Regions from separate parts of the Acinetobacter sp. ANC_7511 genome, predicted to be linked through region 2. Evidence: predicted binding sites of a transcription regulator. Region 2 holds the regulator's gene; the other holds the start of a gene.

Region 1 (15,847 bases), on a different contig from region 2:
AGGACCTTTACCTTGGCTGGCGAAATGGAAAGCCAATATCGTGGCGCTTGATTTAAATCATGAGCGAGTATGGACAAAGATTTTGAATACTGTTCTGCAAGGCAATGCGACCTTATACGCTCCAAGTGTCGAATCAATAGATTCATCTGCATCTATACGTGAAGCTGCAGAGCGTTTAGGCGTTAACTTATTAACAGATACCCCTGAGATTGCACATTGGCTCACCCAGTTTGATCAAGACTTAGATCTTGCCGCAATTGCGTATTTAGATGGCGAAAAGCACGTTCGTGTTTCTATGGGGATGGACGCCATTATGCAACATGTCAGCCAACAAAAATCCAATACCAGTTTAATGTATATGTGTACGCCCACTGACGTCTACGCTGTACCACAGGAAGTGATTCAAGGTGGATTAGATAAGTTTAAATCACGCTCTAAACTTGAAAATATTCTGTCCAAGAGTATTTCGACTGTCTCTCGTGATTATTTTTTCAAACAAAACGAAGAACGCTTATTCCAATGTCATGATAAACAGTATGGGATCTGCGACTGTCTTGTGGTTGAACAAGGTCCAAATTATGCGTTGGCGAAAAGGATTCAACAATGGCGCGCTACGTTAGCACGGTCACAAGGTCAACGTGTCAGCATTAATATTGCTCCATCGACCACTACACATTCGGTAACCAAAAACCCATTATTAAAAGCTGCTTTCAATGGTGCCAATTTGTTTGATGTTGAAGCATTTGAACCCGCGACGACCAATGCGATTATGGCTGCGTTGTGGATTCATGATTTGAGAAACCCACATTCGGTTGCCAATCCTGACATCGCCCTCAATCATCCATTAGACTTAATCATGCATGGTGCTAATCATGGTGGATTATGGCGTGTAGCATATCTCGCACGCACCGCCCTACCATTTGCCGCATTATATGGTTTTGCTGAGGAAAAACTCCCCTTGAAAAAACTTTGGTCTAAATTCCAAAAATAAGTGTCATAAACAATTGATCATAAAAAAAGCGCTGATTGTTCAGCGCTTTTTTAGTCTTTAAGTATTGAATTCAATCAGGTGAACTGAAGGAACAACCAGAATAAACCACCTGACAAACAGATTGTTGCTGGCAGTGTGAAAATCCACGCTGATAAGATTGTGCGAACCATTTGGAAGTTTAAGCCCGACTTATTCGCAACCATCGTACCTGCTACAGCAGAGTTTAAAACGTGTGTTGTTGACACTGGCATACCAAAGCCATCAGCAGCAGCAATCGTTGACATTGCAACTAACTCTGCAGACATCCCCTGACCATAAGTCATGTGTTGTTTACCAATACGTTCACCAACGGTAACAACAATACGTTTCCAGCCTACCATCGTCCCTAGACCTAATGCCAATGCAGTCGCAACTTTCACCCATGTTGGAATGTATTGAAGGAATGAATCTAAGTTATCACGGTAGTTGTCCACTGTTTTTTCTTGCGCTTCAGTCATGGCAGGTAAAGCTTCTGCTTTATCTAAACGCTTGAATGCAGTCGTGCTGAGGTACATATCATTACGGAATTCAGCCACTTGATCTTCAGGAACATCTTTAATGGATGTGTAGCTTCCTACTTTTTCACCTAAATGATCCGTCAAGCTTGCCAAAGCTGGCACAACTTCAGGTGTGATTTCTTTGGTTTGGATATATGACGTGATAATTTGACGTGCTTTTTCATCTGGAATATCTTGGTGATTTGGATAAATCAAATCAGCAGTTTGAGCAGATAACTGACCAAATGTTTGGATATGTTGTTGATCTAGACTCTTGTTTAAAGAGTAAGCCAATGGCACGATCCCGATCAGAATCAACATAATCAGACCCATACCTTTTTGACCATCATTTGAGCCGTGTGCAAAACTTACACCGGTACACGTGAAAATCAAAATGGCACGAATAAGTGGCGGCGGCGGTTTATTCCCTTCTGGTGGTTGGAATAATTCCACTTGTTTCTTAAAGATTTTTTTAACCAATAAGAACAATACAGCCGCAAATGCAAAACCGATTAATGGTGAGAATAAAAGTGCTTTACCCACTTTCATCACCTGTTCCATGTCTACACCTGACGCACCATTACCTGCGTTTAAGATGTAGTTCATGATGCCCACACCTAAAATCGAACCGATCAGTGTATGAGAGCTAGAAGCAGGGATACCGAGGAACCAAGTTCCTAAGTTCCATACGATTGCGGCAATCAACATGGCAAAGACCATGGCAAAACCAGCACCTGAACCGACGTTCATAATCAATTCAACAGGCAATAGCGCGATAATACCGTAGGCAACTGCACCACTTGCGACCATTACGCCAAGGAAGTTACAGAAGCCTGCCCACATTACAGCGACAGGTGCAGATAAAGCGTTGGTATAAATAACTGTTGCCACAGCATTGGCCGTGTCATGGAAACCGTTAACGAACTCGAAACCCAATGCGATAAACAATGCCGTGGCCAACATGATCACAGCATAAAGATTTAAAGCAGGCACATGAGATAAATCAGCAGCCAACTGAAAACCAATGTAAATCAAGGTTGAAACAATCAGTGTAAGGAACACTGGCATAAAGAATTTCGGCGTTGGCACGTGAACATTCGTCGACTGCATAGGCGTTGACGATTGTGCTGAATCTGAAACTGGAGTTTGATTAGAATTCATGCAAGCAGAGAAAGAGGATAAATATCCCCTCTATTGTTCAATTTAATTATTACAATTATATGACAAAGAGCTGTCATATAAGTCATCCAAATGACACTTATTTAAGAAAATTAAACTTTAAAAACTAATGATATTCAAAATTTAACAATAATAATCATATAGTTAATTCAAAACCCTCGTCTTTAATCTTTATTTCAATCGGTAATTAAATAGATGAAATAAAGATGACATCACTGTCACATTTGTTACAACGGCAGTTATTATTACATTAGATTATGACAACATGATGAAATATAGAAAGTTTCAGTTTTGATAGGTTGATCATCGTAGTTGATGGATGAAATTCATCCTTAATTTTTTGGGAATAGGTTCATAAATTTTTATTTATCAGAAAAGTGGACGTAACTCTGCTAAAATATTGCACCATTATTTGTGCAGATTTTTGTGAGAGTCATTTGATGTCTACCCTCGCCACCTTAAAAGCGCTTCTTGCCAAACGTATCCTGATTATTGATGGTGCAATGGGTACCATGATCCAACGCCACAAATTGGAAGAAGCTGATTACCGTGGTGAACGTTTTGCGGATTGGGCCTACGACCTTAAGGGTAATAACGACTTATTGGTTCTAACTCAACCACAGATTATTCAAGGCATTCATGAAGCTTATCTTGAAGCTGGTGCAGATATTATTGAAACCAACTCGTTCAATGGAACGCGTGTTTCAATGTCTGACTACCATATGGAAGATTTGGTTCCTGAGATTAACCGTGAAGCAGCTCGAATTGCCAAAGAAGCATGTAAAAAATACTCAACACCTGAAAAGCCACGTTTTGTCGCGGGCGTATTAGGACCAACGTCACGTACCACTTCAATTTCACCAAATGTAAATGATCCGGCATTCCGTAACATCACCTTTGATGAGTTAAAAGTTAACTATATAGAAGCGACTCGAGCATTAATTGAAGGTGGTGCAGACATCATCTTGATTGAAACGGTCTTCGATACCCTAAATGCCAAAGCTGCCATCTTTGCAGTGAAAGAAGTGTTTAAAGAAATTGGTTATGAACTCCCAATTATGATTTCGGGCACCATTACCGATGCATCAGGGCGTACACTCACAGGTCAAACCGCAGAAGCATTCTGGAACTCAATGCGCCATGCAGAGCCTTTATCGATTGGCTTTAACTGTGCACTGGGTGCAGATGCGATGCGTCCACACGTCAAAACCGTGTCTGACGTTGCGGATACTTTTGTATCTGCCCATCCAAACGCAGGCTTACCAAATGCGTTTGGTGGTTATGATGAAACCCCTGAAGAAACCGCAGCATTTATTAAAGAATTTGCTGAAAGTGGCTTAATTAACATTACGGGTGGTTGTTGTGGTACGACGCCGGATCATATTCGTGCGATTGCGCAAGCAGTTGAAGGTATTACGCCGCGTCAAATCCCTGAAATTGAACCTGCATGTCGTTTAAGTGGTTTAGAACCATTTAACATTACTAAAGATTCTTTGTTTGTGAACGTGGGTGAACGTACCAACGTCACAGGTTCTAAAAAATTCTTGCGTTTAATTAAAGAAGGCAACTTCACCGAAGCTTTAGATGTGGCACGTCAACAAGTCGAAGCAGGTGCACAGATCATTGACATCAACATGGATGAAGGCATGCTCGATTCACAAGGTGCGATGGTGCACTTCTTGAATCTGATCGCATCTGAGCCTGATATTTCACGTGTGCCAATCATGCTTGACTCTTCTAAATGGGAGATTATTGAAGCAGGTTTGAAATGTGTACAAGGTAAAGCGGTTGTAAACTCAATTTCCTTAAAAGAAGGTTATGACGAGTTTGTCGAACGTGCTCGCCTCTGCCGTCAGTACGGTGCGGCAGTCATTGTCATGGCGTTTGATGAAAATGGTCAAGCGGATACAGCTGAACGTAAAAAGGAAATCTGTAAGCGCTCTTACGATGTCTTAGTCAACGAAGTGGGTTTCCCATCTGAAGATATTATTTTTGACCCGAACGTGTTTGCGGTCGCAACAGGTATTGAAGAACACAATAACTACGGTGTGGACTTCATTGAAGCAACCGGTTGGATTAAACAAAACCTTCCAAATGCGATGGTGTCAGGCGGGATCTCAAACGTATCGTTCTCATTCCGTGGTAATGAGCCTGTTCGTGAAGCGATCCATGCGGTGTTCTTGTATCACGGCATTCAACAAGGCTTAACCATGGGTATCGTAAACGCAGGTCAGCTTGCAATTTATGATGATATCGATGCTGAGCTAAAAGAAGCTGTTGAAGATGTGGTACTGAACCGTAACCAAGGCGCAAGCGGTCAAGAAGCGACTGAAAAATTACTCGCTGTTGCGGAAAAATATCGTGGTCAAGCGGGTGCACAAAAGGCTGAAGAAAACCTTGAATGGCGCAATGAACCTGTAGAAAAACGTCTTGAATACGCGTTAGTTAAAGGTATTACGACTTATATCGATGAAGATACTGAAGAAGCACGTTTAAAATCAGCACGTCCACTTGATGTGATCGAAGGTCCACTCATGGCAGGTATGAACGTGGTGGGTGACCTGTTCGGTGCCGGCAAAATGTTCTTACCACAAGTGGTGAAATCTGCACGTGTGATGAAACAAGCTGTGGCTTGGTTGAACCCATTTATTGAAGCAGAAAAAACCCAAGGCGAAGCCAAAGGTAAAATCTTGCTTGCTACTGTTAAAGGCGACGTACACGACATCGGTAAAAACATCGTGGGTGTGGTACTTGGCTGTAACGGTTATGACATCGTTGACCTTGGCGTGATGGTACCGTGTGAGAAAATCTTACAAACAGCGATTGATGAAAAAGTTGACATCATCGGTTTATCAGGTTTGATTACACCGTCATTGGATGAAATGGTTTTTGTTGCCAAAGAAATGCAACGTAAAGGCTTTAACATTCCACTCATGATTGGTGGTGCGACCACGTCTAAAGCACATACCGCTGTGAAGATTGCACCGCAATATCACAATGATGGTGTGTACTACACTGCCGATGCATCTCGTGCAGTCGGTGTTGCAACCCAATTGCTTTCACCTGAAATGAAGCCTCAATTGGCAGCTGACTATGCTGCGGATTATGAAAAAATCCGTACGCGTCTTGCCAACAAACAACCGAAAGCAGCAAAACTTTCTTATGCTGAATCGGTTGAAAATGGTTTCAAGATTGACTTTGAAAAGCATGCACCTGTAAAACCAAACTTCATTGGTTCGCAAACATTCACCAACTATCCACTCGAAGCTTTAGTTGAATACTTCGACTGGACACCGTTCTTTATTTCTTGGAGCTTGGCGGGTAAATACCCGAAAATCCTTGAAGATGAAGTCGTTGGCGAAGCTGCACGTGATTTGTTTGAACAAGCACAAGCGATGCTCAAAGACATCATCGAAAATAAACGTTTCGATGCGCGCGCTACTTTCAGCCTTTACCCTGCGAATCGTGTGGCAGCAGATACTGTTGTGGTAACTGATGAAAATGGCAATGTGACGCATACCTTTGAGCATATTCGTCAGCAGTCTGACAAAGTCACAGGTAAAGCGAATTTCTCACTGGCTGACTTTGTTGCACCGAAAGATGTGGCTCAGGATTATTTGGGTGGTTTCACTGTATCGATCTTTGGGGCAGAAGAACTTTCGCAAGAATACAAAGTTAAAGGCGATGACTATAACGCGATTATGGTTCAAGCTTTGGGCGACCGTTTTGCTGAAGCCTTTGCAGAACATTTGCACCAACGTATTCGTAAAGAATTTTGGGGCTACCAAGCGGATGAACAGCTTTCAAATGAAGAGTTGATCAAAGAGAAGTATGTGGGTATTCGTCCTGCACCGGGCTACCCTGCTTGTCCTGAACATTCTGAAAAAGCGCCGTTGTTTGATTGGTTAGGTACGACTGATAAGATCGGAACTTACTTAACAAGTAGCTTTGCAATGTGGCCACCTTCATCAGTGAGCGGTTTCTACTATGCCAACCCTGAAACGGAATACTTTAACGTGGGTAAAATCTCTGGCGATCAGTTGGAAGATTATGCGAAGCGTAAAGGTTGGACGTTGGATGAAGCAAAACGTTGGTTAGCGCCGAATTTGGATGATTCTGTGGTTTAAGGATCTCGATAGTATAGAAAGAAGAATCCCCTCAAGTGAGGGGATTTTTTAATTACCATTCAAATCGCTCATTTCGTTGCTTTTCATCTTCTTCGTCTCTTTGAGCTTGTCTATCAATAGCAACTAGCCACTCTTTTTCTTTAGAATCTATTAATGATTCTAACTCTGGAAATATGGGTATTATTTTCTCTTTCAAACCTTGTATTGATGGTAATCTTCGCGACATCTCTTCTGACAAACTCCCACTTGCTTGTGTAACTTTAAATATTGATTCATTAAATAAGTGCTCTAGCAGTATTCCTCTTTCTTCTGATAATTTTAATAAATCCACCAACAAATCTAGCCATACAATTTTACTCTTTGTTTCTCCCGTGGTTTCCTCTTGATAATTTTCAACATGAAATAATCTAGCATTTTCTATCCAAAATTTAATTTTGTCTTGATCGCCACCTATCCACTTCAGTACATCATTTGAATCAGCAAAAAATAGAACTTTATTTAAATCACCTTTCCAAAATTTTGATAAAAACTCGTCACTCTCTAAAAATTCTTTTATAAATTTGATTGTATTCGTCTTTATTAATAATTTTAATATCTTAAATTTTTTATCTTCCCTATAAAGAGAAATGTATCGTTCACCATTAAAATAATCTTCAACAGCTTTAAATATTTTATTTTCAAAATCCTCTCCACAGCCTAATAATACTTTTAAACCATCCTCATAATGATTGAAGTTACTCTCACTACTAATAAATTCAGGAACATTGCCTAATAAAATAGATTGATATTTCTCTGATAATTTTTTTTGAAAAAAGCACTCCTCAACTAACTCATAATGAACTCTATCCCATTGCTCCAAATCAATTAGCCGATCTATAAACAGCTCAAATATTTCATTATTTATTCTGTTATGATATTTGCAACCTGCCAATCTTGGCAATTGAGTGATATTGATTTTATCTTGCTTGAAAAGTTGGTAAAAATACTGCGAATCTTCATCATTTTGACAACTATCAAAAATCATATGAGGAGCTATATTTCTCAAAATAGTGTGATCTAACAAAAAATCTACAAATTTTTCATAATCTTTCTGTGATTTTTTTTTAAAACCTTTTAATAATCCTAATAAAAACTCAGAACCCTTTATATCTATATCTATATCTATATCTATATCTGTATGCTGAATTGTATCAATGCAATTATCAATATTATCAAATATATGAACTATACTTTCACCTAACTGAATCAAATATTGATGTGCTAACCATCCACTACTTGCTTTGATCAATAAATCTAAGTTTTCTTTTAAAACATCAATATCCTTTAGATATTCACCTAAATATTGAATTAACTCCTCATAGGAATTAAATTCAGGAACTTTTATTGCATGTTTATCATTTTCACTTTTACTCATTCTATAGATATCATGATCTGGGGCTAAAATATAAGCCTCTAATAGCTCTCGAACTCTGCCTTTATTAGGTCTTAACTCTTGTTCTAAATTTTCTAATTCTTGTAATAATTTAGGTGCATTTATTCCTAATTCATCTTTGTTAAAGCTGATAATACTTAGTAGTTGTCTATGAGCTTCAGGAAAATATTTACGTTTATTAAATTGTAGTAAAAACTTTCTCACAAACTCAGCTTTTCCACATTTCCAAATAATAGCTTTAAGATTGTTCGTAAAAATCTGTCGGGCTTTACTAATCTTTCGGCTATCTAATTCGTCTAATAAACTAAGTAAAAACTCAATCCAACTCCAAATTTCGCCATAAGTTTTGGGCTGATAACCATACTCATTTGCTTGAGAGTTATCAAATGATTCTCGCACAAAGAATCCATAATCATAAAAACTCAATGCTTTAGCTAAACTATCTAAAAGGATAGACTCATACTCAGGTTTCATTTGTAACTGGGTCAAAACTTCTTTTTTTTGCTCTAAATCAGCCAATGTTTCTGATGTATAGAGCCTAAATAGTGAAGTTACTAAATCTCGAATAGAGTTGTTTCTTTCGCCTACTTTTTCATCTTTAGCAAAATAAATGAGTAAATCAAAAGCTTTTTTAAAATTATGTGGTTGATAAGCTAAAGATCGAACCAATCTAGAAATTTCAACAAAATGAGTATTTTCCCTAGTTAGAAAACTAGGATCTGCATTATGTTTTTGCTCTAGTAATTGTAAAACTTGATCTTCAGAAATATGAGCAAGTAATCTAAATTTAACTAAATCCTGTGAATCATATCTATCATTTAAAAGTTTCTCTCCCAACCATCCACTAGAAGAAAACCATGATTTCACTAATTCTTGTACCTTAGGAACATCATGTAAGTAGCTTAAACGTTTAATACAGGACATCTGCAAACGTGCAGGCATATTTTGAATAAATTCATCTAGATGTCTAACTAACTTCTTTGAAATACATTCTTTAGCTAAATGATTTGCTAGTACATGCGGTAAAATGGCATGCCATACCCCACGCTGTTGAACGATATCTTTACTTTTCAGCTCTTCGATTCTTTCAATTGCATCATAACTATCAACTCTTGCAAGTTTCGATAGATAATCCAATTCAGAATTTTCTTCGCCTTCATCTTCTAAATTAAAGGAATAAACTAAAGCAAAATTTTGAGCAACTTGATATAACTGCTCATTAGGCTCTCCTCTTTGCCAAAATAAACGTTTAAATAAATCTGAACCAGTGAGTAATGCTAAGTTATCATTACGTTCAATATTTGAAGCTACTGCCAAAGCTAATCGATAGTTACCACCTGAGAACTCAGCAATTTTTCTTGCGTTTAAATCATTAATATGTGGGTAATGTCGTTCTATAACTTTTTTAATAATTTCAGGGCTATTTGGCTTTAATTTATAAACTTCTGTACTTTCTGGAAAATCATCCTGAACATCATATTCAATAGTTAATAATGAAATTTGAGTATCTTGAATTTTTTTCGTTAAATTACCATGTGTACCTTGGCCACAATTATCGACAATTAAAATATAGGGTTGCTTTTTCTGAATCAGCTCTTCAACAAAATGCTGAGGTTGTGGGTTAGGTGAATCACCAAAATCACAATACCAAACATTTTTAATATCTAGGCTATTGCTTCCAATGCGCTCATCGAAAAGAGCTTGAGCAAAGCGTGTTTTACCTACACCTGAGAGCCCAACTAATCTTATAGAAGTTCCACCTAATGATAATTTTTGTCGAATTGTATTAATACCATCAATTACACTAATCTCATTTTTGTTAATATCTTTAGGTACAACAACTTTAATATCTTCATCAACTAAATATTCTGCTTCGACTTTATCCTTTTTATTTGACCAATCATCATAGCGTTGCCAACCTTCTAGATTTTGCTCTGTAAAGAAGTATTTAGCTAAATCATCATTCTGTAAACAAACGAATGGCGATTCAAAAAATAATGCTTCCCTCCATTCAATATCAATACCTAATCTTTGCGCTTTACTTTCAATCTCTAATAAAGCCTGTGGCACTACCATTCGCTTTTTTTTCTCTACAGTCTCCTGTCCTTGTGCCCACATTTTGTTAGTATAAATTAGTAGTTTATTTAGATTTGGATAGTCTCTATTAATTGTAGTCAACATCTTAAGAAGCTCATCTTTGTGAGCTGACAAAGATGTTTCATAAAATTTTGCTTGAAAACCAATTACTTCACTATCTTTTTCAATTGGATTTTTTTCAATACCTGACTGATTTTTAAATCCAAACCATCCTTTTGGTAAGTCAAATTCACGACAAAATAATAAATAAGCAAACCATTCAAATGTCACTTGCTGATTATTTGAAAATTTTGCCGAAAACACTTCCCAATTTGGTTGGATCACAAATCACTATCTCTATTATTTTTAATTTTAAATTAATTCAAAAATTTATTATTTACAATAGATCTCCTCTCCATTCCTCTCTCTAAGGTGTGAGTGCATTCATTGTGAATTAAATAAAGCTTTATACAATTAGTAATTTAAGTTCTCTATCCTTTTAGGAGATGAGCAGTATTGCTGTGCAAGAGTGAATATAATTCATCATCTCAAAAATGCCTTTTTTCTAACCACTAAACCTCAAATCATCCGTTTTAACATTTTAGATCAGCAAATATTTCAAGTTTAGTGAATAATTAATACTTATTAATGAAATTACCAAAAGTTTGATATTTCCATGAAAAAACTCATCAACCACCCTGAAAACTTGGTTGTCGACATGTGCAAAGGCTTTGTCTTGGCACACCCAGAACTTGCATTCACTGAATCACACAAAATCATTTCAAGAAAAGAAAAACATAACAATGTTGCTCTCATCAGTGGTGGTGGTAGCGGGCATGAACCTGCACATGCGGGCTTTGTCGGTCAAGGCATGTTAGACGCAGCCGTATGTGGCGATGTCTTTGCATCACCTTCGCAAATTCAGATCTATAAAGCACTACAACACGTCGCAACTGACAAAGGCGTGCTGATGATCATCAAAAACTATTCTGGTGATATGATGAATTTCCAGAACGGTGCAGCTTTAGCAACTGAAGATGGCATCAAGGTCGACTACGTCAAAGTGGCAGATGATATTGCAGTCAAAGATAGTTTATATACCGTCGGACGTCGTGGTGTCGCAGGCACAATCTTTGTTCATAAGATTGCAGGCGCAGCAGCATCTAAAGGCTTAGAATTAGGTGAAGTTAAAACAGTCGCTCAAAAAGCGGCTGACAATGTCATCAGTTTAGGTTTTGCCTATAGCTCATGTACTGTTCCTGCTAAAGGCACACCAACCTTCACCCTTGCCGATGATGAGATGGAATACGGCGTGGGTATTCATGGTGAACCGGGGATCCGTCGTGAAAAAATCTTGCCAGCAAAAGAACTGGCACAACGTATGGTCGATGACCTGTTTTTAGATCGTCCAGACATGAAAGAAGTTGCAGTATTGATCAATGGCTTTGGTTCTACCCCAATGCAAGAACTGTATCTGTTTAACCATGATGTATGCGCACACCTTGCACATAAGGGCATTAAAATTTACCGTACCTTTATCGGCAACTACATGACAAGTATCGACATGAATGGTGCATCCATTTCATTACTTGAATTGGATGATGAACTCAAAACATACTTAGATGCAGAAGCTAACACCCCTGCCTTTAAACTTGATGGTTCACCTGCTTTAGCCATTGAGTTTGCGATAAAAGATACGGCTACCCAACATCAAGGCAATAGCGAAGTTGAAACTGCAGCAGAACATGCTGAAATTCAAAATGAGCAATTCACCATTGAAAACATGCGCTATGTGGTCGATGTCATGGCTGCCTGTATTATTAAAAATGAAGTGCCATTTTGTGAGTTAGACGCACACGCAGGCGATGGTGACTTCGGCATGAGTGTGGCTAAAGGCTTTAAACAACTCAAGAAAGAATGGCAAAGCTTGATCCAAGCACAGCAGATGGATGAATTCTTACTCAATAGCTCCATGATCATCATGGAACATTGTGGCGGTGCATCAGGTCCCATCTGGGGTTCTGCATTTCGTGCCGCAAGTAAAGCCATTCAAGGTAAAACCACGTTAAGCGTGGCAGATTTTGCCGATATGCTGCAAGCCGCAGTAAAAGGTATTCAAACCACAGGTGAACGTTCATTTGGACGTGGCGCGGTAGTGGGAGATAAAACTCTCATTGATGCGCTCGTGCCATGCGCAGATTCATGGTCAGCCAACACCGACAAAAGCTTTAAGGAAAACTTTATCTTAGGTGCTCAAGCTGCTGTTCAAGGTGCTGAATCGACCAAAGAGATTGTTGCACGTATGGGTCGTGCAGGTACTGTCGGGGATCGTAGCTTAGGCTATCCTGATGCAGGTGCATATGGTTTAGGCGTGATTTTTACCGATATTGCTGATCATCTAAAATAACATCTAAACATGACATAAATGATTGATTAGTTATGTAAAAAAGCCCTGATGATTCAGGGCTTTTTTTGCTTTTTATTTTTTAAAACTTGATAATAATGCGCTGGTAATCGCCTGATTATGTGATGCCACACGAGACTTCTTCGCTTTCGCTGACTGGTCAGCTACACGTTGAATTTTGACAGCTTTTAATTTACCTTGATTTTCAACAACCTGAAATTTGACTCGGTCATTGCGTTTTGGCTCACCTTCATCTGCAGGAAAGTCAGAAATGTGGAAAAAAATATCCTCACCTGCACCAACAATAAAACCAAAACCTTTATCGGCATGATAAATTTTAATTTTTCCTTGCTGGACTTCAGACTTCATAACATTCCCAAAAAACGGTATACAATTTTCAATATTATACACGCATCTTAAAGTGCATCATCTTTGCTGATCACTTTAAATAATCATGCAAGTGCTGTTGGACAATGACGCGTTTGTGTCCTTTACTTTGTTGTTCCGATAACAATGATTCCGCATCTAAAACCACCACTTTGTGACCATCATCCTGTAGACGTTTCACACCTTCAAATAACATTCGAGCACCGACATCATGGATTAAAGTCAGATGTGTAAGATCAAGCACTACTTTATTTTTACCTACAGGCTCATTCTGTAACTCACGCAAGAACATTTCAGTCTCTGTAAATTGTAAGACACCACGTAGCTCATATACCACCATGCCATCATCATACTCACGGCGACTTTGGATAATGGTTTGTGCTGAAGGGGTTCCCTCCATCAAATGTAATCCCATATCACTTGATAGACGTTCAAAGATTTCCACACCTCGAACACTGTTGCCATGGCTGTCTAATTTAGGCGAAAAAACCGCAATTCCAACCTGACCTGGTAAGACACCAATGATCCCCCCTGCCACACCACTTTTGGCAGGAATACCAACGGTGGTCAACCAATCTCCAGCTGCATCGTACATACCACACGTCATCATGACGCTAAGTACCTGACGACATACCTGACGATCTAAAATACGTTTTCCCGTAACAGGGTCTTTTCCGCCATTCGCCAACACACTGCCCATTCGCGCTAAATCTTTCACGGTGACTTTAATCGCACACTGTTGAATATAACCATGAACAATATGCTCTGGGTCTTCTTCTAGCACGCCGACGGTACGCAACATATATCCAATCGAAAGATTACGAAATGCTGTTTTCAGCTCAGATTGATAGACTTGCTCATCAAAGGTTAATTCACGCCCACACAGTTCACTCAAGAAACGTCGTAAATGTTCTGCACGTGAAACAGTCTTTTTATGAGGTAATAAAGAATGTGTCGTAATCGCACCCGAGTTAATCATTGGGTTCTTGGGAATCGATCGTTCTTTTTCTAATGAGATTTGATTAAATGCTTCCCCCGAAGGCTCAACACCAACTTTTTCTAATACCTGAGCCAAACCATGTTCTTGAATCGCTAACGCATAAGCAAATGGTTTAGACATTGATTGAATCGTGAACTCAACTTCATCATCCCCTGAGGAATAAATCGTACCATCAATGGTTGAAAGTGCTAAAGCTATACGATTTGGATTGGCAGCTGCCAGTTCTGGAATATAGTCAGCCAATGCTCCTTCGGTATTCGCATGACATTGGTCCAATACATGGGCAAGATAATCAGGTACAGGTGTCTTCATTTTTATTCTCTTGGTGATCAATGGAGACCCAAAATAAGATCTCAAATGTTAAATTCAGCTGTCGATATCGTGTCACATCTGACTTGATTACGACCATTCTGCTTTGCAAGATATAGTGCTTTATCCGCTGCACTATAAATCCTTAGCTTTACTTCGTCTGTGTATAGATGTGGTAAATTTTGTGACATCGCCACGCCAAAGCTTGCGGTCACTTGAATAAAAGTCACTGGGCTAATCTCAATTTTTTCACTTTCGATCGTTCGACGGCAGCGTTCTGCGATGATTAATGCTTCGTCGATATCACCATCTTTAAGTACTAGAACAAACTCTTCACCACCGAGTCGTCCCACTATATCCTCTTCTCGTGTTTGCTGTTTTAAAATGAGAGCAATACGTTTAAGTACAAGATCACCAACATCATGACCATAATTATCATTAATCTGCTTGAAGAAATCGAGATCTAAGAGGATGAAAGCAAAGCTGCGATTTTGTTGAATTAACTTACTAGTAAACTGATTGATGTAACGACGGTTATAGAGGTTGGTTAACGCATCTTTCTGACTTAGTATTTCAATCTTACGCTCACGTCGTCTCCACTGCGACAAGATCAACTCAAAAAAAACTGCTGAGCACAACAGTATGGGTAAATATAGTACCGCCATACTTTTCAGCCAAAAAGGATTGGCATACAAATTAGATTGATTCAGTGCATCACTAAATAATGGTGCATAAGTCAGTTGACCATTGGCCGTCAGTACTGCCAACCACAAGATAATACAAGCAATAATAAAAGAGACGCTATAGATGATGCGCTGTTCATATAACACAAAACCAATTAATACAATATTGACCGTTCCCGCCATCACCGCAGGACTATAAATCCCAACCGTGTATCCTGAAAAAATGACAATCAATCCATAAAATAAGGGGATTAAATAGCCCAAGATTCGGCGAGCAGTAGCATTTTTACGAAGCATTAAAGCGATTATCAGAAAACACATGGTCAAAATCACTTGTGAACATGTGGTCAATGTCCGATGAGGATAATATTCTGGATCTAACCAAATTTGATATTCTGAATGGAAAGTTAGGTAGTACCACAACCAATGACCGATGAGCATCAACAGCCCAAATATAAGTAACAGAATCCCTTTATTAAAGTTGGACCAGTTAATAATAGAACGATCAGATTCTAACAAGACATATTTGATAGCTTGCAATAAACTGCGCTGTTGTTGTACTTCATTCTCTCGAGTCATCATCTAATTGTATTATCGAATATTCATATTTATTTTTATTAAAATTTGGATGTATTCAGCGATCATGTCAATGCGCTTTAAGCATTAAAAAGACTGCTTTATCGTTCAGATCAATTTATGGTATGAATTTGATGATCACTGACC
Region 2 (15,847 bases):
AATGATTTGCCAATGCTCTCTATAGCGGGCTTGGGCGTTGCATTCCGTGCTAAACCATTGGTGCGTCAAAATGCAAATCAAGCCATCTCAAGTGTTGGTTTGGATGGTGTTCTGTACCTGTTAGGTGTACATGATAAAGATTTAAGTCGAGCTTAAAATCAAAAAAAGCTTATTAAAAAGGCGACCAAATGGTCGCTTTTTTTTATCTAAGTAAATCATTCTTAGACAAATTTTAATCAGTTAAGTTCAGACGAAAAAACAGATGATCATCATCGAAAAAAAGATGTTTTGACAAAAAATTACGAGGTATTTTTTTGTAATGACACGCCAAGTTTGACTGATTCTGACTCTATGAAAAATGTCTAATCTTAAAAAATGTAATGACAAAAGAATGTTGCGACAATATGTGTCGCTTACAAAAGCATCAGGTCTTTTTTTCTGAAAAAAACTCACCATAATGCTTTCATAGACGCCAACAAGACCATTGAAGAAAGTGAAGCGTTATTTAATTTGTTGTGAAACACCATTAGGCAGTATTTGAAACATCTAAATTTTGACGGAGATTTTTATGGTCACTTTAACTTTTGCAACGATACTCGGATTTGCTTTGATCGCTGTAGCATTGGCGGCCGTATTCTTTTCACCTTATCGTCATTGGCTAGGCTTTATGTTAGCGGGTATGGTCTTCTGGGGTTTACTTGAAGGTATTCGTTATAGTGTTCAACACGTCTTTGACATGTCCTTGGCATATAGTTATTTAACAGCGATTAGCTTAGCCATGGTGGCTTTAACGGCTTTCTTACTTCGCGAAGATAGTCGTGCGCAAAAGGCTTTAGAAAATCGTCGTTATATTGAACATACTCCTGTATATGAGGACGATTAAATCCAGCTCATGACAGATGAGATGTAGACCAAAACTGCGTAGTAACAATTTTATATTTAAAGGTGTATCAAAATGATATACCTTTTTTTTGCCTATACGTTTTGTTAAACAAAGCTGCATTTCCTTACTTATAAGATATGCTAGGATGAATCAATTATTTTTGATATTAAAAAAACGGACTTAAATTGTCATGAAACTATCTTCAATACCTGTTGTGAAATTACCTATCGTTGATGCAAGCACAGATCCACTAGACCTTTTGGTGTTAGGTTTGGCGTTGCGTATGAAACAATTGTCACGTACGAGTCCAAAATTTATTGAGTTAATTCATGATCGTCAGTTCCGTATTCAAATTGGTACAGATCTAGGTGTTGCACGTCAGATTTTAGTCAACAATGGCCAGATTGATTCTGTTTCAGGTGATGCAGAGAAAGCAGATTTCGTACTTCAGTTTGCTGATAGCGAGCAAGGTGTTAAAACCCTGATGAAAGGTGATCCAACTGCATTCATGACGGGTATGCAAAATGGCAGTATTAAAATGGAAGGTGATTTCAGCTTATTGGTATGGTTTAACCAAGTCGCTAAATTAATTCCACCAAAAATTCCTAAACCTGTAAAAGAAAAAATACAATTTGCTCGACAATTTATTAAAGAAAAAACGGGTAAGTAATACAGCACCTATACGGACTTTTCTCGTTTTGATTCTAGAGATAAAAAAGCCCTCATAAGAGGGCTTTTCTAGTCATTCAACTTCAAGATTAAAGGTTACCGGACCATCATTGATGAGATGCACTTTCATATCCGCTGCAAAGATTCCTGTTTGTACAAGTTCAAACTGAGATTTTGCGTATTCAACTAACTGTTCATACAGTTCTTTTGCTTCGAGAGGCGGCATTGCAGGGCCGAAGTCAGGACGCAAACCTTTTTGGGTTTGTGCCATCAGGGTAAATTGCGAGACTAATAATAATCCGCCTCCGGCTTGGCTAAGATTCCAACCCATTTTTCCTTGGTCATCATCAAAAAAACGGTATTTTAAAATCTTATCGATGAGCTTCTTACCTTTTTCAAAGTTATCTTCTTTGCCAATACCAATAAAAACTAAAATCCCTTTTTCGATTTGACCAGTAATCTCACCATCCACAACGACTTTCGCTTCAAGGACGCGTTGGAGTAAAGCACGCATAATTCAACCAAGTTTGATGTTTTTTAATTCAAATGAATTGTATCAAATTGGAAAAAAGAAAAGGGATAAAGTCGTCATCAATCCTCATAAGTTATTGATAAAAAAATAATTAATCGGAGTATATACTTTTGATCTAATAAAGCGATTGAAATAATAAAAATTAACCTTTTTACCAATTTTGTTAAAGAAGGTAATTTACGCGTGCAGGAAAGGTAAATTTGAGAGAGAAAACGATGTTTAAGCGTTCAATGTTGGTTGCAATGCTTGCAACTGCGACAGCAGCATCAGCTGCACCATTAACAAAAGATAACGGCGCACCAGTGGGTGATAACCAAAACTCAATCACTGCAGGTCCAAATGGTTCTGTATTATTACAAGATGTACAGTTGATTCAAAAACTTCAACGTTTCGGTCGTGAGCGTATCCCTGAGCGTGTTGTACACGCACGTGGTACGGGAGCTTATGGTGAATTCGTTGCAACTAAAGATTTATCAGATCTTACTATTGCTTCACTTTTCAAAGCAGGTACGAAAACTCCAGTATTCTTACGCTTCTCTACAGTAATTCATGGTAAGCATTCTCCAGAAACTTTACGTGATCCACATGGCTTCGCAATTAAGTTTTATACTCAAGAAGGTAACTGGGATTTAGTTGGTAACCAAACGCCTGTATTCTTCATTCGTGATGCGATCAAGTTCCCAGACTTCATCCACGCAATGAAACCAAGCCCAATTGACAACGTTCAAGACGCTAATCGCGTATTTGACTTCTTGTCTAGCCAGCCATGGGCAACAAATATGTTGACTTATGTATATGGTAACCAAGGTGTTCCTACGAGCTACCGTGAACAAGACGGTTTCGGTGTACATGCATTTAAATTGTACAACGACAAAGGCGAATATAAATACGTTAAATTTAACTTCCGTTCTAAGCAAGGTGTTAAAGGTCTAAACGTTAAAGAAGCTGCTGAATTACAAGGTAAAGACTTCAACCACTTAACGAATGATCTTTATAAGAACATCAATGCGGGCAATTTCCCGAAATGGGATCTTTATATCCAAGTATTGGATCCTAAAGATTTGAATAGCTTCGATTTCGATCCACTTGATCCAACTAAAATCTGGCCTACTGATTTAGTACCAGAAACAAAAGTGGGTACTTTGACGTTAAATCGTATGCCGAAGAATTTCTTCCAAGAAACGGAACAAGTGGCAATGGCTCCGGGTAATTTAGTACCAGGTATCGAGCCATCAGAAGACCGCTTACTTCAAGGTCGTATCTTCTCTTACTCTGATACACAAATGTACCGTTTAGGTGCAAATCACCAGCAAATTCCAGTAAACCGTCCATTGGTAAATGTGAACAACAATAACCAAGACGGTTATATGAATGTTGGTGCAACTTCATCTAATGTGAACTATGAACCAAGCCGTATGGAGCCAAAACCATCGACTCCTAAAGCACGTGCTGTTGAAACTCCACTTTCTGGCACAGTTCAGCAACGTGGTGTGAAAGAGCAAAACTTTAAGCAAGCGGGTGATTTATACCGTTCATACTCTGCTAAAGAGAAATCTGACCTCATTATGAACTTAGCAGTTGATCTTGGTAACGTAAAAGATTCAGAAACTAAACACATCATGTTGTCTTATTTTTATAAAGCAGATGCGGATTACGGCACACGTATGACTAAAGCTGTAAACGGTAACTTAGCGACTGTTAAAGCGAAAGCGGCAGCTTTAAAAGACTAATCAAGATTAGTCCTTGAATTGGTGATTAGGGTCTAAGGTGTCACCTCAAAAAAGTCCTGTAAAACTCAATTCCTTTCCTGCAACCCTAGGGGAGTTTTACAGGCATTCATTATCGAATTTAAACTCAGGTGAGGGAAGAATGAAAAATATTGTATATAGTTTATTAATCGCTTTACTGAGTTTAAGTTCAGTAATGCTTCACGCTCAAACGACGTCTGTCAGTAGCTCACAACAATCAGATCAGAAAGAAGTGATTGACTTATTTTTTGCAGCAGCGAAAACAGGAAACAAAGAAGTTATTCATGAATTTTTGAAACATGGTTTTCCAGTCAATATTAAAAACCATGCTGGTTTTACACCATTAATGATGGCGACCTACTATGGTCATCAAGATATTGTAACGACTCTATTGGAAAACGGTGCAGACCGCTGTGCTCGTGATAATAAGGGTAATACAGCTTTGATGGGTGCTATCTTTAAGCTTGAATGGTCGATTGCCAAACAATTACGCCAGGTCGATTGTGATGCTCAAGCGAAACAGACAGGACATAAGACCACAGAAGAATTCGCAAAAGTTATTGGGCAAGATAAAGCATTGAAAGCTTTGACTGAGTCATATAGTCAAGACAATGCAAAAAAATAATCAGTTTAAGTTTTAGTAATTAGTCGAATAATCTTCGACAATTACTAAAACGAGCTATGAATCGCAACAAAATGTGCTTTAATGCAATAAGTTGCTAAAAACTGAAAAATAATATGTCTGCCATTATTCAATCCTTACTTGATACTGACTTGTATAAATTCACGATGTTACAAGTGGTATTACATCAATTTCCTCAAACGGATAGTGTCTATCAATTTCGTTGTCGTAACCTTGAAGATACAGCCTATCCACTCGTGGATATATTAGAGGAACTGAACGAACAGTTAGATTTACTGTGTCAGCTCAAATTTAAAGAAGACGAATTACAATATTTAAGAAGTTTGCGCTTTATTAAAAGTGATTTTGTAGACTATTTAGAATTATTCCAACTTAAGCGCCGCTTTATTAAAGCCAGTATCGATGATCAAGGTCGTTTAGATATTCGTATTGAAGGACCTATGGTTCAAGCAATGATGTTTGAAATTTTCGTGCTTGCAATCGTCAATGAACTCTATTTTCGTCGTATTCGCGATGAGCAGGTATTGGCAGAAGGAGAGCGCCGTCTTAAAGCTAAAATTGAATTGTTGAAACACTATGAAAGTAGTCAACAACCGAATGATCCACCATTTCTTGTTTCCGATTTTGGAACACGCCGTCGCTATAGTTTTGACTGGCAGAAACATGTGGTGGAAGAGTTTAATAAGGCTGCACCACATATTTTTCGTGGCACCAGTAATGTTTTATTGGCAAAGCAGTTGGGTATTACACCCATTGGTACGATGGCACATGAATTTTTACAAGCTTTCCAAGCACTGGATGTTCGCTTACGTGATTTCCAAAAAGCTGCACTTGAAACTTGGGTGCAGGAATATCGCGGAGATTTAGGCATTGCACTGACAGATGTTGTTGGTATGGATGCATTCCTAAGAGACTTTGATTTGTATTTTGCCAAATTGTTTGATGGTCTACGACATGACAGTGGTGATCCATATGCGTGGGGCGATAAAGCCTACGCACATTATAAAAAGTTAAAAATTGACAGCAAAACTAAAATGCTCACTTTCAGTGATGGTCTAAACTTAGAGAAGGCATGGGATTTGCATCAATATTTTAAAGATCGTTTCCAAGTCAGTTTCGGGATTGGTACTAACCTCACCAATGATATGGGACAAACTGCTTTGAATATTGTTCTAAAGTTAGTCGAATGCAATGGTCAATCGGTAGCTAAACTCTCTGATAGTCCAGGAAAAACGATGACTGATAATGATACCTTCCTCGCATATTTGCGTCAGGTATTTGATGTTGAGTCTCCTTAATCATAATTTCCCTTTTCTGATTTTTTGCTAATACCATGCAAAAAATCAGAATAATTTTGAAAAAGTCTTGTGCTAAGATTTGAACAAGGCCAATAGAACTATTCAATAAATATGACCACTAACGCTTTTGATTTCGGTCTGCTCATTGAAGCAGAACAACTTGTTCCTCATTTAGGAAGTGAAAAGTTACGTATTGTTGATTTGACCCGAAGTTCGGTCTATGAGCAATTACATATTCCGCATGCTATACATCTGAAGCCAAAATTTTTAGTGCGCCAAGAGGAACAAGCTACGGGTTTATTGCCTGATGATGAAGGGCTTCAGCAGCTAGTCCAGATATTAAACATATCACCTGAGCATCATGTCGTGGTCTATGATGATGAAGGTGGGGCATGGGCTGGTCGACTGATATGGAATCTACACTGTATGGGTTTTTATAACACCAGTTTATTAAATGGTGGTATTCATGCATGGTTAGGCGCCAACTATCCTACTTCTTCAGAAGTTGAAGAGGTTCAGCCAGTCACATGTCTTTTTCAAGTTAAGATATCCAATGTTGATCAACACCGTATTGATTATTCAACTTTGATAAAAAAAATTGAAAATAAAACTTGCCAAGTATGGGACTGCCGAACGGCTGAGGAGTATACCGGGCAACGTCTCGCGGCACGTCGTGGGGGACATATTCCAACGGCTAGACATTTTGAGTGGAGTACTGCACTTAATCGTCAAAATCATTTAAAATTGCACCCCTTAGAACGCACGCAACAACGTTTAGAACAATTGGGCTTTCAATTTGATCAGCCAGTCGTCGTATATTGTCAGTCTCATCACCGTTCAGGTTTAGCTTACATTATTGGTCGATTACTGGGTTGGGATATCCAAGCTTATGATGGTGCGTGGAGCGAGTGGGGCAACCGCCTCGACAGTCCAATCATTACTGGAGAGTCACCTGAGTGAGTCTGACAAATTTAAAAAAGAAACTATTTATTCAAGCGCAGCAAATCGTCCCGCAACAAAAACTCAGCCGTTTGGTGGGTAAAGTCGCAGCCAGTGAAAACCCAGTATTAAAGAATGTTGTCATTCAAGCATTTAAAGCAAAATATGGCATTGATATGTCAATTGCTGAGCAACAAAATGCCTTGAAATTTAAATCCTTTAATGAGTTTTTCACTCGCTCTTTGAAAACAGGCGTTCGTTCAATTGATCCTAATCCTAAAAGTGTCGTGTCACCTGCAGACGGTGCAATTTCACAATTAGGTAAAATCAATGAGGGCGATATTTTTCAGGCAAAAGGTCAAAGCTTTTCAGTTGAAAAGTTAATTGGTGATCCTCAATTGGCAGCACCATTCAAAAATGGTGAATTTGCAACAGTGTACTTATCACCGCGTGATTATCATCGTGTGCATATGCCTTATTCTGGTACATTGACTGAAACTTTATATATTCCAGGTGAATTATTTTCAGTCAACCAAACTACAGCTGAAAATATTCCGGGTTTGTTTGCACGTAATGAACGAATGGTATGTTTATTCGATACTGATATTGGTCGTATGGCTGTTGTTTTAGTTGGCGCAATGATTGTTGCTGGAATTGAAACTGTTGCGACAGGTAAAGTAAAACCAACAGGTCGCTTAGAGCTGAACCATCATGCGATGAAACTTGAAAAAGGTGATGAGCTCGGACGTTTTTATTTGGGTTCAACGGCTGTAGTTTTGTTTGAGAAAGATAAAATGCAATGGGACCAAGCATTTAAGGCGAACTCAACTGTAGTAATGGGTGAAGCGTTGGGTCATCTTATTTGAGTATATCTTTTGAATAAGAAAAGCGCCTAAGGCGCTTTTTTTTATTCGTGCATTTTATACAAGCGTTCTTTGGGAAACACGGCAATAAATGTAGAGCCTTCGTTTTCTTTCGACTCGATTTCAATATGTGCGCCATGTTGCATAAGTACGTGCTTAACGATGGCAAGGCCTAAACCAGTACCACCTGTTTGACGACTGCGTGCACTATCCACACGATAAAAACGCTCAGTTAAACGCGGTAAGTGTTTTGGATCAATTCCAATACCAGTATCCTGAACAGAAAAATAGCCACGTTCTCCATCATCATGCCAGCCGATGGTGATGGTGCCACCTTTCGGGGTGTACTTTATGGCATTGGTAATTAAGTTGCTAAATGCACTCGCCAATTCCATATCTGAACCAATTAAGTCACAGTGGCTGTCTATATCAAGGTTAAGTGTATGACCATAATCAATATTGTAAGCTTGCGCATCATCAAACAGATGGTTCATTAAACTTGGCATTTCGATAATTTGATTTTTCGCAATTTGTTTTTCATTTTCTAAACGAGACAAAAGCAAAAGATCATTGACCAATGCATTCATGCGTTTAGTTTGCGATTGCATTTGTTCAAAGGCACGTTTCCAACGCGGATTGATATCTTCTTGATCTGTGAATGTTTCGATATACCCACTTAACACTGTGAGTGGTGTTCTTAATTCATGTGAAATATTGTCAACAAAATCTGAACGCATTTGCTCGAGATTTTTCATACGCGTAATGTCGTGCGCAACTAAGAGGCGACTTTCATTGCCAAAGCGAGTCAGTTTGATTTGCGCGTACTTATTATCATGGTTCACCAATTTAATTTTTACACCATCTGGTGCTTGATTGGTATTATGAAAATATTCAATAAAATCTGGCTGGCGAATAATCGTGAGCAGGTTGCGGCCACGATCAACAGCTTGAATGCCAAATAACTTTTCCGCAGCAGGATTCCACCATTCGATTTGATGGGAATCATCCGTAAGAATAATCGCTTCTGATAAAGCCACGAGAGAAGATTGAGTTCGATCGATCAGTCCAACCATTTCAGACTGAACAATACGTTCTTGGCGTTGAGCCCGATATACATTGAACAGTAATGCCCCCCAGATTCCATTTAAATTTGGTGGTACATCGTAAGGACGATTCGAAATCCAATCATTGACTAAATATAATGAGCGTAATTGGATACCAAAAAATATGAGACAGGCAATGCCTAAGCATATCCAAAGATAGCCAATCCCTAACCCGATACAGCCCGCAATAATCAGTAGAAATACCAGTAAACGTAAGTCTTGCTTGGCAAAAGTCCATAAACTGCTATATAGAAACTTTTGATGTTCACGTGCCAATTCTGGGACGGGGTAGGGTTCGTACATAAAATCTAAATTAACCTAAAGCAACATCAGCTCGTGTTGAAAAACGATAGCCAGTACCACGCACAGTTTGAACATAACGGTCTGCACCATAAGGTTCGAGCACCTTACGTAAGCGACGGATATGGACGTCGATGGTTCTGTCTTCAATATACACATTTCCACCCCATACCTGATCAAGTAATTGAGCACGGGTATAGGCACGTTCTGGATGAGTCATAAAGAATGCCAATAGACGATATTCTGTTGGCCCCATATCAAGAATATTTTGATTATAGCTGACACGTTGGCTTACTGGGTCAAGAATTAAGCCATTTGCATCAATGGTTTTTTCGCCATTTAACGCATTTGCACGTCTTAACACTGCTTTAATACGGGATACCAACTCACGTGTTGAAAATGGTTTCGTCATATAGTCATCTGCACCAGCATCAAGACCTTGAACTTTATGGTCTTCTTCGCCACGCGCAGTCAACATAATGACTGGAATTTCTGAAAGTGTTTCATCACGCTTAAGGCGACGACACAAATCTACGCCACTCACGCCACCCGGTAACATCCAGTCGAGTAGGATAAGCGCTGGACGTTGATCAACAATCATTTGATGTGCTTGTTTCGCATCTTCTGCTTCCAAGCATTGAAAGCCTGCCATATCTAAAGAAGTATGGATCATTTCCCGAATTGGGAGCTCGTCGTCGACAATTAAAATGTAGTCATCTTTCACAACGCAATATCCTATGATGAACGGTGAACCGTTTTATATTTATGACAGGCTTATTACAAAGATTAATTATGACAGTATCATTGCAAGATGGAAATCGAAGTTAAATATAGCAATGTTTTGTGACAATTAGGCTGATATTTTGTCTCATTGATATTTATTAATCTGAAATTAAATCAATATCTTAAATTTACTTACGATTTGTCACAATTTCTTCATCTTAATTTGATGCTACTTTTTCATTAGATCATTCAATAGGGCGAGAAAAACGGTTTTACATGCCTGAACGACCTCAGCACGTGGAAGTTTAAAACCACCTACTACCCAGCGAACAGCAACTTGAGTGACATAGCCATTTAGACCAGTTGCAATCAAGGAGATCTCTTTTTCAGTGAGATGGGTATGTGGCATCATTAATGTGACAAAGGCATGAATCATTCGGTCGAAACGGCCCATTGTTTCTTGAATGGTTGCATGATTATGAAGTTCTTGGACGAGCATTGCATCAATATAAATAATCCGAGCGGTACGCGGATCATCTTCTAAAAAACTAAAGAACGCATTTAGACCTGCATCAATCATGTTGAGAGGCTCAGGAGAGGCTTTCATAATAGCTTGCATTAATGTTTGTTGAAGCTTCTCAATCAGTTCTAAAAAGATCGTTTGGAATAAGTTTTCACTTTTCTTAAAAGATTCATAAAAGTAACGTTCAGTTAATTTCGCTTGTGTGCAAATATCTTTAACGGTTACTGAGAAAAAACCATGAGTTCCATATGCTTCAATACCCGCTTCAATAAGTTTCTCACGGCGTGCTTGTTTGCGTTCAGTTAAGGACATCCCTTTAAATTGACGCTCTTTTGCGGGAGGCTTTTCAATCGCTTGCTCGTGTTCTGATGGAGTGAGGTTCTCTGGGTTCATAGCAATTCGAGTCTTTTTATAAAAGTGTTATGCTGCGGTCAGTATAGAGTACTGATCAGCTAAAGATACTAAATTGGCCTATAGTAACAATAAAAATGGTCGATAGTTACATTGACAATAATAATTGTCAAAATTATAGTGAACATGAATGACCCAGATCAACGCTGTGGTGCATAAAAATCAAAAAAAGGATTCACAATGAAAAATTTTAAAAACAAAGTGGCTGCAATCACAGGTGCAGGTTCTGGTATTGGTCAACAACTTGCGGTGTTACTGGCCAAGCAAGGTTGTCATTTGTCTTTAAGTGACGTAAATGAAAAGGGCTTAGCAGAAACAGTTGAACTGACGAAGAATGCAAATGTACGAGTCACAACCAAGAAAGTAGATGTTGCGAATCGTGACGAAGTTAAAGCATGGGCGGCTGAAACTGTACAGAATCATGGTTCAGTGAACATGATTTTCAACAATGCTGGGGTGGCATTGGGTTCGACCGTTGAAGGCGCAACATACGAAGAGTTGGAATGGATTGTTAACATTAACTTCTGGGGTGTCGTGTACGGCACCAAAGAATTCTTACCATATATTAAGAAAACAGGTGATGGACACATTATCAACATTTCAAGTTTATTCGGTTTAACTGCGCAACCAACTCAGTCTGCGTATAATGCAACTAAATTTGCTGTACGTGGTTTCACTGAATCTCTTCGTCAAGAGCTAGATATTGAAAATGTGGGTGTGAGCGCGCTTTGCGTACATCCAGGTGGCATTCGTACCAATATTGCGAAAGCTGCAAAAATGAATGACAGTTTAAAATCTTTGGGCATGAATCCACAGAAATCTGCACAGACATTTGATAAATTATTACGTTGTCCACCTGAAGAAGCAGCGCGTCAAATTCTAGAAGCAGTGCAAAAAGATCGCCGTCGTTTACTGATTGGTAACGATGCGAAAGTGATTGATTTAATGCAACGTGTGATGCCAACGGGCTATCAAAAAGTGACTGCATTTGCGACTAAAATGAGTAAACGTTTCGATTCTAAATAATCGTTAAAAAAACCCGCGTCATGCGGGTTTTTTATTTTCTTGATTTCTAATTTAAATCAGTACTTGAACAGTTTTCTTTTTCCAAACAAATTGATAATACAAACCTTGCATCACACATAAGCAAACGAAAGCCAAAGCATAAGCGTACCAGATTCCCGCCAGCCCCCACCATGCGCTAAATAGATAAGCTGCTGGGAGTTCTATACAGAGTATGGCTACAATATTGATGATCATTGGCATAGTCACAGTGCCACTTGCACGCATAATTGAGGCGAAAATAGCACTCGCGCCAAAAAATAAAATTGACCACAGCACAATAAACAATAATTGTTGCCCGAGTATCACGACTTTTTCATCTGTAATAAATAATGCCATGAGATATTTTGAGAACAAATAAGCCAAGATTACGAGCCCGCCTGTAAAGACAAAATTCATCCCCAGTGCTGTTTTAGTTACACGTGATAAAGAATCCGCTTTACCTGCACCGATCGCTTGAGCCCCAAAAATAGAGGCAGCAATTGCGATAGACAGAGCAGGGAATTGGATGTAGTTCAAAACCTGATTAACTGCGCCATAAGCAGCTGTTGCTTCTGAACCATAGCGATTGACCAAGCCGACAATGACTAATCCTGCCACAGAGGTCGTGACCATTTGAATGCCTGTAGGAACGCCAAGTCTGAGAATAATTTTGCTCAGTTCAGGATTGTGGCGTACATGTTTACACATTGCTAAATCTGGACGTAATGGATGATTTTTTTTATTTAAATAAACGTACAGAAAAATAAGCACGGCCAGATAACCCACAATCGTGGCGATGGCAGGTGCAATGATACCCAATTGAGGAAATCCAAAATATCCAGCGATGAGAACAGGGGTAATAAAGAGCCCAATTAAACTGGTCATTCCCAAAGCGATGAGAGGTGTAATGCTATCACCGACACCACGTAAGATAGAGGTATAAATAATATAAATAAAAAGGAGTGGGCTACCTGCTAACATCCATTGAACATAAGGCAAAGATAAATGCATGACACTTGGGTCTGTGCCCAAGGCCTCAAGAATGTGGCGTGCAGATAGAACACCTAAAATGGCAATAATCGTCCCGCCGATCAATGTCATAAAAATAGTAGAGCCGACAACCGCTCTTACTTTTTCTAAATTTTGTGCTCCCCACGCTTGACCAACCAATACCGTCGAGCCAGCCGAAAGCCCAATTACAAAAGCCAAGAGACAGAACAAAATAGGGAAGAAGACGGAAACAGCAGCAATTGCTTGAACGCCCATCATTTGCCCGACGAAGATCGTATTAATTGTGCCGGATAAATTTTGCAGGATATTGGTTGCAATCAGCGGAACTAAAAAAACTAAAAAAACTTTCCAGAAACCAGGTTCATCAATCGGCCGTAAGGTTCTCGCCATATATAAGTCTTATCCATTATTGTTTTCTATATCAACGGATTGACCTTAGCACCTTATCATTCAAATTGATTTAGTAATAAAGTAATCCGTCTCGTCTCTTTTCGTTATTGTGATTGAACCTTCGTTAAAATTTCTCCTGCAAGATGCAAGGTTTCCTCTCGTTTTGCAAAACAGACCCGAATGAGCTTCAGATCTTGAGGTGGCTGTTGATAAAACACTGATATAGGAATCGCTACCAGTTTGTGTTGTTCTGCAAGATATTGGCACATTTCTATATCTGTGAGCTCAGGTCTTAGTGTACTGAAATCTAAGTTTTGAAAATAAGTTCCTGGTGACGGCACATATTGAAATTTTGAATGTTGAATTCCATGGATGAATAAGTCACGTTTAGCTTGATAAAAATTGGGGAGATCTAAAATATGTTCAGGATGTTGTTCGATGAATTGATTAAGCGCGATTTGAATCGGATGGACACCACAGAAATTGGCAAATTGATAAATTTGACGAAATACTTTCATCAGTGCCTGAGGTGCAACGCAATATCCAGTTTTCCAACCAGTAACATGAAACGTTTTTCCGAATGAACCAATCACAAAACTACGATCTCGAAGTTCAGGAAAACTAAGCGCAGAATAATGTTGTTGACCATCAAACACTAAATATTCATAGACCTCGTCAGATAGTACACAAATGTTTTTATCCTGAATCAACTCGATCAGTTGTTGCCAATCTTGCTTGGACCAAATTGCACCTGAGGGATTATGTGGTGTATTTACAATGATTAATCGCGTTCGTTCATTTATTCGATCTTTCACCACATTCCAGTCAACATGGAAGTCTGGATGTACCAAGTTGATATGGATCGCTTGCGCCCCAGCGAGTTTCACTGCAGGTGCATAACTATCATAAGCAGGATCGAAAATAATTACTTCATCTCCAGCATTTACAACAGCTTGAATCGCACACAAAATTGCAGTCGTTGCACCAGGTGTAATGGTGATTTCGCTGATCGGGTCTAAATCGACTTGGTCTCGTTGGCAGAATTGGGCTGCAATTTTTTGTCTTAAACTCAGCAGACCGTCACCAGGTGGATATTGGTTATAGCCTTGTTGTGTGGCTTGAGCTAAAGCTGCAATTAATTCAGGAGGAGGTGGAAAATCAGGAAAACCTTGAGAAAGATTTAACGCGTTCAACTTTTGGGCGAGTGCTGACATCACGCTAAAAATAGTGACACCTAAGTCTGGTAATTTAGATTCAATTTTAATCATGCTGGATAGTAATATTTAGCCCGTTTCTTCGTAGTTTAGCAGTTGAAATGCCTGCACTAAATACAAATATCTGCGACATATTCGTTTTAATTTTCATAAGATTCTAATGATCTTCAATTAAGTTTAAAACCTTAGATGATCTATGTGATCTCATGTTAAAAATGATTGATCTGACTTTGCTTCATTTCATTTTTTAACCAATTTAAAAAAATAATCTTCCGAGGATCTTCAATAAATCTAGTATGGGACAGTAGATAATAGGCAGAACCATCCTGAAGAATTGGTGTTATTTTTTTTACAGACTTGAGCTCTAATTCTTTTTCAATCATGTAGATAGAAATGATCGTCTTTCCTAGGCCAGCCAAGCAGCCTTCTAAACATAAGTAAAAATGCTCTAATTCTATTTTGGAATGTTTCTTCAGAATATCTTTGAGTTCATCCAATTGGTGTAATTTTTTTGAAAAATAAGGGCGTGATTTAGAAATTAACAATTCTTTGGTTTTAGGGTGGTGAGATGCTTGGACTGCCACAATATATTCATCGCCAATTTTCTCACTAAACAGATGCGATCCCCATTCAAAATCATTTCTTCGTATTGCGATATCGATATTATCTTTTTCAAAGTCGACTACACCACCACCTGTGAGCAAAACCACTTCAAAATCATGTCCAAGTTTTTTAAATTCAACAAGTCGTGGAATTAACCACTTCATCGAAATGGTTGGTTCACAGGACAGTACCAATTGTTTGTTTTCAGTTTTATTTTGAGTTAGTCCAATTAAACAATCATCCAATTGATTGAAAATATTCTGAGCGCAATGAAAAAGAGTTTCTCCTTCTTTGGTGAGTATCAAGGTTTTATTTCGTCGTTCAAATAATGTGATATTTAATATTTCTTCGAGATTGTAAATTTGCTTACTGACGGCACTTTGCGTAACAAATAATTTCTTTGCTGCAATCGTGACACTGCTGTATTTAGCGACAAAATAAAAAAACTTCAGTGAATTCAAAGATATTTTTTCTATCATTCCAAAAACTCATATATTTTTAGTCGATTTTATTGATTTTATTTTTTTAACTTTTGTTCAAAATGAAGATTACCAAAAGCAAAATAAAGCTAATACAATGGAAAATATATTAAAATTCAGTCCATTTAACAAGCAGCATCTCCATGAATACACATATTCAAAAGAGATAATCAAAAAGGGTTATGCGTTTATTGATTTAAATACATTCCAAGAAATACAGAAAAATAATAATTTTCACGATGTTAATGAGCAAGATGTCAGTGATTTTATAGACAGTTGGAACGCTCTAGATTTAGATCAATTTATGTCGGATAAAGGTAAATATCGAACAAGAAAACATGCAACTTTTACTATTAATGATAAGCATAAAATTTTACTGAAAAATTCTTATATTCCTCATTTTCAGACGATTGAATACAACACTTTGAATGGTGGAATTGCGAGATATTTTTCAGAGATTGATAAAAATAC

What was found. Region 2 encodes PhoB, which activates phosphate uptake and scavenging genes when phosphate is short. Its sites were predicted from a motif close to TGTCATNAANCTGTCATAA; they were not measured.
Region 1: AC1M9L_RS09090 (inorganic phosphate transporter) is a predicted target of PhoB. The motif match lies at 2,962-2,980, and genes of this name have one in related genera.

Annotation. Positions count from the first base shown of each region.
Region 1 is NZ_JBWYIY010000011.1:65,752-81,598, reverse strand. It holds gene AC1M9L_RS09095 (hypothetical protein) at 1-991, shown strand, start outside; gene AC1M9L_RS09090 (inorganic phosphate transporter) at 1,066-2,688, opposite strand; gene metH (methionine synthase) at 3,147-6,833, shown strand; gene AC1M9L_RS09080 (hypothetical protein) at 6,886-10,686, opposite strand; gene dhaK (dihydroxyacetone kinase subunit DhaK) at 11,018-12,748, shown strand; gene AC1M9L_RS09070 (cold shock domain-containing protein) at 12,821-13,114, opposite strand; gene AC1M9L_RS09065 (glutaminase) at 13,185-14,444, opposite strand; gene AC1M9L_RS09060 (GGDEF domain-containing protein) at 14,486-15,703, opposite strand.
Region 2 is NZ_JBWYIY010000012.1:40,719-56,565, reverse strand. It holds gene serB (phosphoserine phosphatase SerB) at 1-156, shown strand, start outside; gene aciT (ciprofloxacin tolerance protein AciT) at 569-883, shown strand; gene AC1M9L_RS09570 (SCP-2 sterol transfer family protein) at 1,074-1,553, shown strand; gene dtd (D-aminoacyl-tRNA deacylase) at 1,626-2,066, opposite strand; gene AC1M9L_RS09560 (catalase) at 2,300-3,814, shown strand; gene AC1M9L_RS09555 (ankyrin repeat domain-containing protein) at 3,954-4,457, shown strand; gene pncB (nicotinate phosphoribosyltransferase) at 4,571-5,773, shown strand; gene AC1M9L_RS09545 (sulfurtransferase) at 5,885-6,733, shown strand; gene asd (archaetidylserine decarboxylase) at 6,730-7,578, shown strand; gene phoR (phosphate regulon sensor histidine kinase PhoR) at 7,620-8,981, opposite strand; gene phoB (phosphate regulon transcriptional regulator PhoB) at 8,992-9,702, opposite strand; gene AC1M9L_RS09525 (TetR/AcrR family transcriptional regulator) at 9,931-10,617, opposite strand; gene AC1M9L_RS09520 (SDR family NAD(P)-dependent oxidoreductase) at 10,816-11,661, shown strand; gene AC1M9L_RS09515 (MATE family efflux transporter) at 11,713-13,080, opposite strand; gene AC1M9L_RS09510 (methionine aminotransferase) at 13,185-14,348, opposite strand; gene AC1M9L_RS09505 (LysR family transcriptional regulator) at 14,504-15,376, opposite strand; gene AC1M9L_RS09500 (2OG-Fe dioxygenase family protein) at 15,474-15,847, shown strand, end outside.